One region of the Blautia sp. HA8986 genome, then DNA from elsewhere that is predicted to be linked to it. Evidence: predicted binding sites of a transcription regulator. Region 1 holds the regulator's gene; each other region holds the start of a gene.
What was found. Region 1 encodes HrcA, which represses chaperone genes, less so after heat shock. Its sites were predicted from a motif close to TGTTAGCACTCNNNNNNNNNGAGTGCTAACA; they were not measured.
Positions count from the first base shown of each region.

Region 2: htpG (molecular chaperone HtpG) is a predicted target of HrcA. The motif match lies at 1,608-1,638, and genes of this name have one in related genera.
Region 3: groES (co-chaperone GroES) is a predicted target of HrcA. The motif match lies at 1,843-1,873, and genes of this name have one in related genera.
Region 4: groES (co-chaperone GroES) is a predicted target of HrcA. The motif match lies at 1,660-1,690, and genes of this name have one in related genera.

Region 1 covers NZ_JBWLUQ010000001.1:1,564,326-1,567,533, forward strand. The annotation lists gene dnaK (molecular chaperone DnaK) at 1-45, opposite strand, end outside; gene grpE (nucleotide exchange factor GrpE) at 103-738, opposite strand; gene hrcA (heat-inducible transcriptional repressor HrcA) at 757-1,800, opposite strand; gene AC04Q4_RS07320 (ABC transporter substrate-binding protein) at 1,975-3,208, opposite strand, start outside.
Region 2 covers NZ_JBWLUQ010000001.1:299,260-302,467, reverse strand. The annotation lists gene htpG (molecular chaperone HtpG) at 1-1,496, opposite strand, end outside; gene AC04Q4_RS01280 (choice-of-anchor D domain-containing protein) at 1,722-3,208, opposite strand, start outside.
Region 3 covers NZ_JBWLUQ010000001.1:931,166-934,373, forward strand. The annotation lists gene AC04Q4_RS04300 (ABC transporter substrate-binding protein) at 1-773, opposite strand, end outside; partial or broken gene AC04Q4_RS04305 (MATE family efflux transporter) at 823-1,533, opposite strand; gene groES (co-chaperone GroES) at 1,533-1,820, opposite strand; gene rlmH (23S rRNA (pseudouridine(1915)-N(3))-methyltransferase RlmH) at 2,070-2,549, opposite strand; gene AC04Q4_RS04320 (DNA translocase FtsK 4TM domain-containing protein) at 2,549-3,208, opposite strand, start outside.
Region 4 covers NZ_JBWLUQ010000001.1:1,449,784-1,452,991, forward strand. The annotation lists gene groL (chaperonin GroEL) at 1-1,292, opposite strand, end outside; gene groES (co-chaperone GroES) at 1,340-1,624, opposite strand; gene codY (GTP-sensing pleiotropic transcriptional regulator CodY) at 1,923-2,708, opposite strand; gene topA (type I DNA topoisomerase) at 2,856-3,208, opposite strand, start outside.

The DNA.
Region 1 (3,208 bases):
ACAGCTGTTTGTTGTACCTAAGTCAATACCAATAATCTTTCCCATGATTTTTTCCTCCTGTTTTAGTCTGTATCTGTAAAATTACAACTTGTTAACAATTAATCAGTTAGCAACTTTTACCATGCTGTGGCGTACTACAAAATCCTTATAAGTGTAACCTTTCTGGAATTCTTCCACCACAATGTTCTCGCCAACCTCTTCATCCTCCACATGCATCACTGCATTATGGAAATCCGGGTTAAACTCTTTACCAACTGCTTCGATCGGCTTCACACCGAGCTCATCCAGTGTTGTGGTAAGCTGCTTGTAGATCATTTTCATTCCATCTGCAAAAGCATCTCCTTCCTGCGCCTGTGCAAGACCTCTTTCGAAGTTATCCACAACCGGCAGGATCTTCTCAACGATCTCTTTCGCTCCGATGATATACATGCTGGATTTTTCTTTTTCTGTTCTTTTACGGAAATTATCAAATTCAGCCATGGTTCGCTTCAGGCGATCGGTAAGCTCCTCCACCTTCTGCTCAGATTTATCTTTTTTCTTCTTTCCGAAGAAGGAAGTCTTTGATTTTTCTTCTTTTTTATCCTGTGGGGCAGTTTCTTCGCCTGGAGTATTATTTTCTTCCTCCGGCAGATCTTCTCCCTCCGGTGTCAGGTTTTTTTCTTCCTGATCTCCGTCAGTTACGGGAATCTCGTTCTCCGCTTCCTGCTCTTCGGATGTTTTCTTTGTTTCCTCCGACACTTTTCTTCTACCGCCTTTCTAAGTTTTCTTCTTTTTCAAAACGTCATCCAGATGATTCTTCAGTTCCTTCAGACTGTCCACTACATTCTCATAATCCATTCTCTTGGGGCCGATGATCCCGATGGTTCCGTACATTCCGTCTCCCAGTTCATATCTGGCAGTTACAATGCTGCAGTCCTTCATGGTCTGGATCGGCATCTCATCACCAATGTAAACCTGGATTCCTGTATTTTCTCCATCTGACATCTGTTCTTTCACAAGATCGGCAAGTTCATGCTTCTCTTCAAATGCGGAGATCAGCTCCGTTGCCTTCTCTTTATCGGCAAGCTCCGGATACTTGAAAATGTTAGTTGCACCTGAAGTGTAGATCTCCATATCTTCCTCTTCCACATGAATAGTGGCTGCCACTGCATCCAGAACTGTGGCCACCACACCACTATGGCTGCCTGCCTGTTCCTTCAGCCTGGCGATCATCCCAAGATTGATATCCTGGATCGGAATCCCATTGAGATTGGTGTTAAGAAGAAGATTCAGCTTCAGGATCGTCTGGTCGTCCATTTCCTCATCCAGATTGATGATCTGGTTCCGGACTGTGTTGTTGTCACTGACAACCACTGCCACAAGCTGAAGCTCGCTCATTCTCGACAGCTGGATGAACTTGATCTTGTTGCCGCTGTACTGCGGAACGGAAACCATGGTAGCGTAATTGGTATTGGAAGCAAGAACCTTCGCAACCTTCTTAAGCACCTTATCCATCTTATCTGTCTTCTCAATGATCAGATCCCGCAGCTCTGCAACCTCGGCTTCCTTCTCCTTCATCAGCTCATTAACGTAAAGTCTGTAGCCCTTATCAGAAGGAATTCTTCCTGCTGAGGTATGAGGCTGGACGATATAGCCCATATCTGTCAGGTCTGACATTTCATTTCGGATCGTTGCGGAACTTACATTGAGATCCGCATACTTGGAAATGGTCCTGGAGCCAACCGGTTCTCCGGTTTCCATATAGGTCTTGATGATTGCTTTTAAGATTTTTTGCTTGCGCTCATTCAACACCTCTTCCATGAAGCCATCTCCTTTCCTTTTTATTCTTCCTGACGGATGTTGATTCTTTTTTATATCTGTTAGCACTCATTTTAGTGGAGTGCTAACATCTACAGTCTTTAAGATATCACCATGTAAAATATTTGTCAATATGTTTTGAAAAAAAGTTCTTATTTTTTCGCAACAAAAAAAGCATCAGTACGATGCTTTTTTGTAATACTGGTCTATGCAGTTCTGTGCCCCGGCAAAAAATTCCGCTTCTGTTTTCTGTCCCAGCACATATTTCTGAAATTCCGTTCCCATGGACGAAACAGCTTCTATGGAATCGGCACACAGTGGTCTTGCCTTCAGCTTATAATCTTTCAGATATTGCCGGATCATTTCAATTCCCTCCAGCTCAAGACTCTTATCCTCGATCACATCCAGTCTTGCCGGACACATTTTTGTCAGCTGTCCGTAATTTTTACTGGCCTCATATCCGGACACATACTGAAGGAACTTCAGAGCTGCTTCTTTATGCGCAGAATTTTTATTCAGTACATACTGCCAGGTTGCGATATTGGTCACCTTCTCGTCAAATTCCGGAAATGGTGCCATATGGAGCTTATCTTTTCCATACACGCCTGCATTCTGAAAGGTACTCAACGCACCAGTATACATGAACATACATCCATACTGGCCGTTTATAAATTTTTCATTCAGCTGGTCATGCTGGTCGATCAGATTCTCCTCTGATATCATCCCTGTATCCAGCATTCGCTTCATATATTCTGCCGCTTCTCTTGTTTTCGGATCCGTCCAGTCTGTATAATCTCCTCCGAAAAAATCGACATACTCGCTGATACTATTATATATGTAAGAAATCTCCCATGCATCCCCGTATGCATATTTTCCCGTATTCTGAAGCTTTTTCTGAAGGATCTCAAGATCACTGAGACAGGAGAGTCTGTCCAGACCAGCCTGATCCAGCAATTCCTGGTTCACCCAGAATGCCATGATATCCATTTTGAACGGTACCGAAAAAATATGTCCGTCTGACATGCATATTTCTTTCAGGTATTCCTGTGGAAAATTCGCCGCTGTCTCCTCTGTCATAACGGTATCTTCCAGCGGAAAAAGAAATCCCTTATTTTTAAATTCGGATATCATCTCATCATTTACTGTGATCAGATCCACCGAATCATCTCCCGATGTCAGAAGAGTTGCTATTTTGGCCTGACGATTGTCCGCATTAGCCGGACATTTTTCGATATGAATCTCTATTCCAAGATCTTTTTCCGCCTGGCTGATAAAAGAATCAAAGCCCTCTGTGCCTGCATCCACATGAAGGATCGTCAGTTCCTGTCTGTTCTCCGGTACAATATCAGATGCAGCCTCCTTCTTCCGGACTCCACATCCTGTCACTGCCAGAGCCAGGGCAAACGCCACG
Region 2 (3,208 bases), 1.3 Mb from region 1:
TGCTGAACCTCATCTGTCACATAATAGATAACTGTCTTCGGAGCTTCCTCCTTCTTGTTTTCCTCAGATGCCTTCTCCTCAGATTCTTTCTCTGCCTCTTTTATCTCTTCTTTCCTGTTCTCTTCAATGCAGTCTTTCAGAGTGAGATATTTGCCATCCAGGTTCTTAAAGAGAATATAATCATTCATCTTCTCTCCGAATTTAGCATCTTTGATGCATCCGAATTTAATGAACGGGCTGATATCATCCCAGTATTTCTCATAGGATTCTCTGTCAGTCTTGCACATTCCAGTAAGCTTATCCGCAACTTTCTTGGTAATATACTCGGAGATTTTTCTTACAAAACCATCATTCTGCAGGGCAGAACGAGAGACATTCAGTGGAAGATCCGGACAGTCGATCACACCTTTGAGAAGGAGCAGGAATTCCGGAATAACTTCTTTGATATTATCTGCGATAAATACCTGGTTGTTGTAAAGTTTGATAGTTCCCTCAATGGAATCATACTCTGTTCTGATCTTCGGGAAATACAGGATACCTTTCAGGTTAAACGGATAATCCATGTTCAGATGGATCCAGAACAGCGGCTCTTTGTAATCCATAAATACCTTGCGGTAAAATTCTTTATACTCTTCATCTGTACATTCATTCGGATGTTTCATCCACAGCGGGTTGGTATCACTTAAGGATACCGGACGTTTATTGATCTTTACTTTATCTTTTGCAGGAGATACTTCTACGACTTCTTTCTCACCTTTATCGTTCTCTTGCTCCTCCGTCTTAGCTTCCTCATGAATGTGCTCAACTACCACATCATCCTCACGGAGATCTGCCTCATCAATTGTCTCATATTCTTGCTCTGCATTAGCTTTGGAAAGGTAGATGTTTACCGGCATAAAAGAACAGTATTTCTCAATAACCTCTCTCATACGGTATTCATTGGCAAACTCCAGGCTCTCTTCATTCAGGAAAAGTGTGATCTCAGTCCCCGGTACTGTCTTATTTCCATCTGCCATCTCGTACTCTGTACCGCCATCACAGGTCCAGTGAACCGGTGCGGAGCCTTCTTTATAGGAAAGTGTATCAATGTGTACTTCATCTGCTACCATAAATGCAGAGTAGAATCCAAGTCCGAAATGTCCGATCATCTGATCATCTGTTGTCTTATCCTTATATTTCTCAAGGAACTCTGTAGCACCGGAAAAAGCGATCTGGGTAATATATTCTTCTACCTCATCTGCTGTCATACCGATACCATTATCAATAAATTTCAGAGTCTTCTGATCCGGATCTACAATAACATTGACAGCTGGCTTGTAACCATCAGGGAATGTGTAATCACCCATAACTTCCAGTTTTCTCAGTTTGGTGATCGCATCACATCCGTTTGAGATCATCTCCCTTACAAAAATATCATGGTCTGAATATAACCACTTCTTGATAATAGGGAAAATATTTTCACTGTTGATTGATAAACTTCCATGTTTTGCTGACATGTATGTCACTCTCCTTTTGTTCTTATTCCTTATGTTCCGGCGAACCGGAAACTTGTTTCTGTTTTTTTAATAAATATATACTAATACGACTTTTTGCAAAAGTCAAGCAAAATTTAGCACTCGCCAATTTTGAGTGCTAGTAACAATTTTCACATCTTCTGTTCTACATATCAAAAACATCCCTGCATTTTTCATGCAGGGATGCTGGTTTATCCGTTATCTGTTTTATTTTTTATTTTTTCGGTACACAAGGATTCCGCCAATGCACGCAGCTGCAGCTACAAGAATGATCGCAAATGGAACGATTGGTGTACTATCTCCTGTCTGTACTGCTGATTTCTTATTTGTTCCGGTAACAGAAGGATTTGGTGTAATTGTTGCAGTCACACTAGCTGCCTGTGATACATTAAAAGTAACTTTTTTGGAAGATTCGCTTCCTGTATTCTCCCATTTTGAACCATTGTATTTCTGCTGCTTAAACGTAACAGCAAGAGTATACTGTCCTGCTTTGCTTACACGGAAAGTAGCAGTATACGGAGCTGCATCCCAGGTACGTGTTTCTGTGATCTTCCAGCTTCCCGGCAGATATCTTGTATCTCCCTTCTTCGGGCTTTCATTATCCATACCTGCGCCAACCGCTGTAAATGTGATCTTGCTGTTTGTATCATACTTGCCATTGGCATCAATACCTGTGATCTTATTCTCTGTTTCTTTGGCCTGAGTACCTTTGTATGCTTTTACTGTGACACTCACGGCAATAACAGTACTGATATTATCCGGATTCTTCACTCCATCCGGAAGTATAACAGTACCTTTGACATTAAAAATCTGCCTGTCAGCAGAAGACGGGTTGTAAGAACAACCTTTTACATCCCATTTTACAGATGCTTTCGTTTCACCTTTTGTTGTTGTGATCTTCACTGTTGATGGAAGTTTCAGTGCCTTCTGAGATTTCTCAGTTCCATTAGGAAGATCCTTGATGTCTGATGGCTTTTTGATTCCTGTAAGATTATTGGCAGTAACTGTTTTCTTGGAAACGCTGAAATGAGCATTCACATAGCAGCTTACGTTTCCACTGTTGAAAACACTGATATCTTCCAGATATTCACCCTGAGTAAGTCCGTTCTTAGGCTGTACGGTAAATGTTGCACTGCTGCCTGTGGAAAGCTCCAATGCAGAAAGCTCTCCAATGATATAATAATCACTCCCTGGCTGCTTCAGCGTAATGCTGGTATTTCCTGTATTTGTTACTGTAACAGTCTGCACTGCCGGTGCATTCTTGTATCCTTCTTCAGAAGTTCCAAATTCAAGGCTCTCCGGACTGATGGAGAGATCGTATACAGGCTGTGGTTCTGTCACTGCAAAAGATACAGAAACCGAAGTCAGTGTATTGCCATCAATATCTTTTACACTGATTCTGCCATTGTATTGATTTGCGGAAAGGCCGGTTTTCGGCTGTACTGTAAATGAAGCACTCTCATCAGGATTGATAACTTCTGACGTGATCGTTCCTACTTCATAATTGACAGCTGTCGGCTGTGCCAGACGAACAGCCACAGTGCCTGTGTTGGTGACAGTGATCGTCTTTGCCTCCGGAGCTGTATCATATCCCTGTTCCAGGCTGCCGAAATCCCATTCAGCAGGATCCACACTCACAGATGGCTCCTCTTTAACAGCTTCCTTTACGCTCACCCTGGCAGTTACTGTTGCTC
Region 3 (3,208 bases), 630 kb from region 1:
ATCAGACGTGCATCCAGATCGCCGCTTGCAAGTGCTGCGTTGGCAGAGCTAGAATCCTTAACGATCTTAAATGTGATGGAATCCAGGTTTACATCCTGGAAATAGTCATCAAATTTCGTTACTTTAAAGTACTCGCCGGATTTATATTCTTCGAATTTAAACGGTCCGTTTCCTACCGGATTATTGTTCAGATCGCTCTCACCGATGTTCTCAACACCCTCATAAATGTGTTTCGGAATGCAGTAAACCTGGCTTAGTCCACCGAGAAAACCTGCTGAAGAAGAACCCAGGGAAAGTTTCACTGTAAGGTCATCTACCTTCTCCGCCTCTACAGCCTTGTCATTCACATATCCATAAGAAGCATATGGTACGTTCTGCTTCTCATCTACCAGAACCTGCATGGTAAATACAACATCATCTGCTGTAAGCGGCTCACCATCATGCCATTTAAGTCCGTCTTTCAGCTTCAGGGTAAATTCGCTGGCATCATCGTTGGCTGTTACACTTTCGCAAAGTCCGTTTCCGTAATACATCTCTCCGTTCACGATCTCAAAAAACGGGCTGTACAGTGCCTGCATCATATCAAAGCTTGTCTGATCCACAACATAAAGTGGATTGATGTTCTGTGGGTCTGCTGTCTCTGCAATAGTGATATTACCGCCCTCTGCCTTGGCTTCTTCTGTATTTTCTGCTGCAAAAACCGCTGTTCCTGCAAAAACTGTAGTTCCTGCTACTGCAGCTGCAAGAAGTGCTGCCAGTACTTTTTTTCTCATCTCTTAGTTCCTCCTCTGATCCAGTGAATATCTCCATTTTCCCACCGGGTTAGTATGATATAGGTAAAATAGTACTATATCTTCTATTCATTGTCAAGTTTATCCGGAAATATATGTGGATTTTCTCACTGCATTTCGATAAAATCTTATGTATTATTCTACCTGTAGAAACAGGATGCGTCAAGAAATTTTTTATATAAAAATCTCCAGGACTTCTGTAACGAAAATCCCGAAGATGGATCCAGTTAATGGTACAGTTGATCACCAACGTCATTACAGACAGGGCAAATGCAATCCCTGCGATCTCCACACACCGAAGTGTTGCCAGCAGTATCTGAGTAATGGCAAAGAAAAAATATGTAAACCGGATGATCGTCAGGTAGGACATTCCTGCCTCAATGATCGTCTGATCTGTTGTAAAAAACCCAAGCAGCTGTCTCGGAAAAAAACTTGCCAGTATAAACAGGATCAGGGCAATAAAAAGGCCTGTGCGCATGGCTCAGGCACTGATCTTTCTTACCGGCTGCGTTTCCTTCTTTCCCCAGTACTGGCTGCCAAATATGACAAGTCCGTCTCCCAGTGCCATAAGCAGCTGCTGAAAGACGGACTGTACCTGATTCACGGTCGTTACACCGGATAATGCAGTTTCACTGAATGCACCAAGCATGATATTATCTGCAAGATTAACGCTTAAAGTCACAACATTCTGCAGCACCAGCATGGAACACAGTTTCAGAAAATTGCGGTAAAAATTCTTCATTATTCCTCTACAATGGCAATAATATCATCGGCATTGATCACCAGATATTTCTCACCTTCATATTTAATCTCAGTTCCTGTGTATTTACCATAGATAACACGATCGCCCGGTTTCACCTGTACCGGTACTTCCTTACCGTCTATGACCTTACCGCCGCCTACTGCGATAACCTCTGCCTGCTGTGTCTTCTCCCTGGAGCTATCCGGAAGTACGATGCCGGATGCTGTCTTATCCTCTGTCTCAAAATACTTCACGATGACTCTGTCCTGAACTGGTTTTAATGCCATAATGATTTCCTTCTTTCTGTATTATTAGCACTCTTTTATCTCGAGTGCTACTCTTTTCTTATCATACTACAAATCAGGGAATTGTCAAGTTATTGTTTCGCCTGAAATACTGCTGGGCACTGCCAAATTACTGTTCACTCCGTTCTCAGTAACACGCTTCGCGATGCACAGAATTTATGCTGATCGCATAAATTCACGCGGTATGTCTCTGTTCTGGCATAAACGGTCTCTTCCTTTAAAGCAGATATTTTATTTATGATATGGTTCACCGTTAATAATGCGATAGCTTCTGTAGATCTGTTCCAGAAGGATCACCCTCATCAGCTGGTGCGGGAATGTCATTTTGGAAAAGCTGAGAGCATAGTCGGATCTTTTAAGCACTTCCTTTCCAAGTCCTATGGAACCTCCGATCACAAACTGGATATGGCTGTTTCCCCTGATTCCCAGATTGTTGATCTTTTCTGCAAATTTCTCAGAAGTGAGCTGTTCTCCTGCAATCTCCAGGGTAATCACAAACGCATCATCCTTAATATATTTCAAAAGACGTTCACCCTCTTTGTTCCTGATGGAATCCTCCACTGTCTCACTGGCATTGTCCGGTGTTTTCTCATCGGCTGTCTCTATGATCTCCAGCTTGCAGTAACGGCTGAGCCGCTTGGAATACTCTGCAATCGCATCTCTTAAATATTTTTCTTTGATTTTCCCTACAGTAAGAATGCTTATCTTCATCAGCCGTTCTCCTCCAGATAATTCTCAAACTCTTCTGCTGACATCAGTACTTTACGAGGCTTGGTTCCTTCCTCTGGGCCTACAACGCCAGCATCACACAGCTGATCCATGATCCTTGCAGCACGGTTAAATCCGATCTTAAACATACGCTGTAGCATGCCGATGGAAGCCTTCTCTTTCTCAATAATGAACTTACCCGCATCTGTAAAGTATACGTCTCTGTCACCTCCACCGGCTCCTCCTGCTGCGCTGGCAGTATTCACCTGCTTCTCAATGGAAGTGTCATAGACTGCTCCCTGATTCTTATTAGAAACATATTCTACAACAGCACTGACTTCTTCATCAGACACAAACGCCCCCTGCAGTCTGGCAGGTTTCTGATATCCCTGCGGATAAAACAGCATGTCTCCTTTGCCGAGAAGTTTTTCCGCACCATTCATATCCAGAATCGTTCTGGAATCCACTCCTGAAGACACGGAGAATGCAATTCTGGACGGCATATTCGCTTTGATCAGACCTGTAATGACATTTACAGACGGTCTTTGCGTTGCAATGATCAGATGAATGCCTGCAGCACGGGCCAGCTGTGCAAGACGGCAGATAGCATCCTCCACCTCACCAGGTGCTACCATCATAAGGTCCGCAAGCTCGTCTACGAT
Region 4 (3,208 bases), 110 kb from region 1:
AGTGTTGCTGCAAGTTTTGCAACTTCTTTAGAAGCATGGATGTAAGCAGATCCACCTCCTGCGATGATACCTTCCTCGACAGCTGCTTTTGTTGCTGCAAGAGCATCCTCAAGACGAAGTTTTGCTTCTTTCATCTCTGTCTCAGTAGCAGCACCAACACGGATAACAGCTACGCCGCCAGCCAGTTTTGCAAGTCTCTCCTGAAGTTTCTCTTTATCGAACTCGGATTTTGTCTCCTCGATCTGTGCACGGATCTGCGCAACACGTTTTGCGATAGCGTCTTTGTCTCCAAGACCATCAACGATAACTGTGTTCTCTTTTGCAACTTTAACGGATTTAGCACGTCCAAGCTGCTCCATCTTAGCTTCCTTCAGGTCAAGACCAAGCTCATCGGAGATTACCTGACCACCTGTAAGGATTGCGATATCCTGAAGCATTTCTTTTCTTCTGTCGCCATATCCAGGAGCTTTGACAGCTACTACCTGGAATGTTCCTCTCAGTTTGTTTACGATCAGAGTTGTAAGAGCCTCGCCCTCAACATCCTCAGCGATGATAAGGAGTTTCGCACCAGCCTGAACAACCTGCTCAAGAAGCGGAAGGATCTCCTGGATGTTGCTGATTTTCTTATCTGTGATCAGGATGTACGGATCATCAAGAGTTGCCTCCATCTTCTCCATATCTGTTGACATGTATGCGGAAATGTATCCACGGTCAAACTGCATTCCTTCTACAAGATCAAGCTCTGTATGCATGGTCTTGGACTCCTCAACAGTGATAACACCGTCTTTGGAAACTTTCTCCATAGCGTCTGCAACAAGCTGTCCTACCTGCTCGTCACTTGCAGAGATTGCCGCTACATTAGCGATCTGTTCTTTGCCGTTGATCGTCTGGCTCATATTTTTGATTGCTTCTACTGCAACATCTGTTGCTTTCTTCATTCCTTTTCTGAGGATGATCGGGTTGGCACCTGCTGCCAGGTTTTTCATTCCCTCATGTACCATTGCCTGAGCAAGTACAGTAGCTGTTGTTGTACCATCACCTGCTACATCGTTAGTCTTGGATGCAACTTCTTTGATGATCTGAGCACCCATGTTCTCAAATCCATCCTCAAGCTCGATCTCTTTTGCAATGGAAACACCATCGTTAGTGATAAGCGGAGCACCGAAAGATTTATCAAGTACTACATTTCTTCCTTTCGGTCCAAGTGTTACTCTTACTGTATCTGCAAGTTTATTTACGCCAGCTTCCAGTGCTGCTCTGGCTTCTGCGCCATATTTAATCTCTTTTGCCATGATATAATGACCTCCTGTTTATATTGATATACGATAAGATGTTTATATTATTTAATAACTGCCAGGATATCTTCCTGTTTTACAATGATATAATCAGTTCCGTCCATCTTAACTTCTGTTCCTGCATATTTGGAGTAGATAACTGTATTTCCAACTTCTACTTCCATCTTAACTTCTTTACCGTTTACAATTCCACCAGGGCCAACTGCAATAACTTCTGCCTGCTGTGGTTTCTCCTGTGCCTGTCCTGGAAGTACAATTCCGGAAGCTGTTGTTTCTTCTGCTTCAACCTGTTTTAATACTACTCTGTCACCTAAAGGTACTAACTTCATGATCTATGTTCCTCCTTATCAGTTTCGATTTCGCTTGCTAGCACTCACTTTCTACGAGTGCTAATCACTATGGCTATATTAGTGAATTTTCATATTTTTCGCAACTCTTTTAAGATATGATAATTCTAATATATACTCTTATTTTCTCATTTATTCTCTTGTTTTCTCATTTTTTCTTAATTTCAGTATTTATTTTAATTTTTTCAGCACATTCGCCGTAAAAAAAGAGGCTATCCGGATAACGGACAGTCTCTTTCGTTACGTTCTTTATTATATAGCTCACAAACCAAGCGTATGCTTATGCTTTCTTATTTCTCTGTGCCTTAATCTCCTCCAGCTCATCGAAAATCACTTCATTAAGAACCTTAATGTAAGTTCCTTTCATGCCGGAAGAACGGGACTCGATCACGCCTGCACTCTCGAATTTACGCAGTGCATTAACGATTACGGATCTTGTAATACCCACTCTGTCAGCAATCTTGCTGGCAACAAGGATTCCCTCATCTCCATCCAGCTCGTCAAAAATATGGATGATAGCCTCAAGTTCTGAGAAGGACAGTGTACTGAATGCAGACTTCACGATCTGCTGCTTTCTGTCTTCTTCTGCATTCTCATCATGAACCGCACGCATCATCTCCAGGCCAACAACAGTTGTGCCATATTCACTGACGATGATATCTTCAATATCATAAGGGTGATCATTACGGTACATAAATAATGTTCCCAGTCTCTCACCTGCAATATCTATCGGATTCACGATTCCCTGATAATTTCCGGGTACATGCTCGAAACCAAGTGTCTGGAGATTGACATTCTCCTTTGTGGAAAGAACGCCGAGAAATCTCTCGTTCAATAACGGATCAATATGTCCTCCGATCTTATCGTCAATCAGCTCTGTGATCTCATCCACGCCAGGACAAATACTGACTCCCAGAACCTTACCTTTCTTGCTGAGTACCAGGATGTTGGAACTTAAGGTTTCCATGAGCACCTGGCAAATGTCGTTAAACACTACCTTGCTTGAACTGCTGTTATGCAGAAGCTTGTTGATTTTTCTAGTTTTATCTAGCAACTGAACGCTCATTTTTTCCTCCTTTCACTTTCGTACCTTGAAAGAAATCGTTTTTCTAGTCTAATATTACACGTTATTCTGGAAATTTACAAGACATTTTTATATTTTTTTCATTTTTAACGGGCTTTTCTGAAAATTGGTTGAAAAGCATCTATTCAATCAATCTTCATCTTTTGGCTTTTGTTCTACATATCCGCAGGTTTCCTGGCTGCAAACCAGCTTATTTCCCTTTTCGAGCATATAATTGCCACATTTCGGACATTTCTTTGCAGAAGGTTTCTGCCAGGACATGAAATCACATTCCGGATTATTCTCACATCCGTAATATTTTCTGCCTTTTTTCGTTTTTTTCATGACAATTTCGCCACCGCATTTCGGACATGCAACGCCGATTTTCTCATAATATGGTTTCGTATTACGGCAGTCCGGGAATCCAGGGCATGCAAGGAATCTTCCATGAGGTCCGTATTTGATCACCATGTTGCGTCCGCAGTTATCACAGATCACATCTG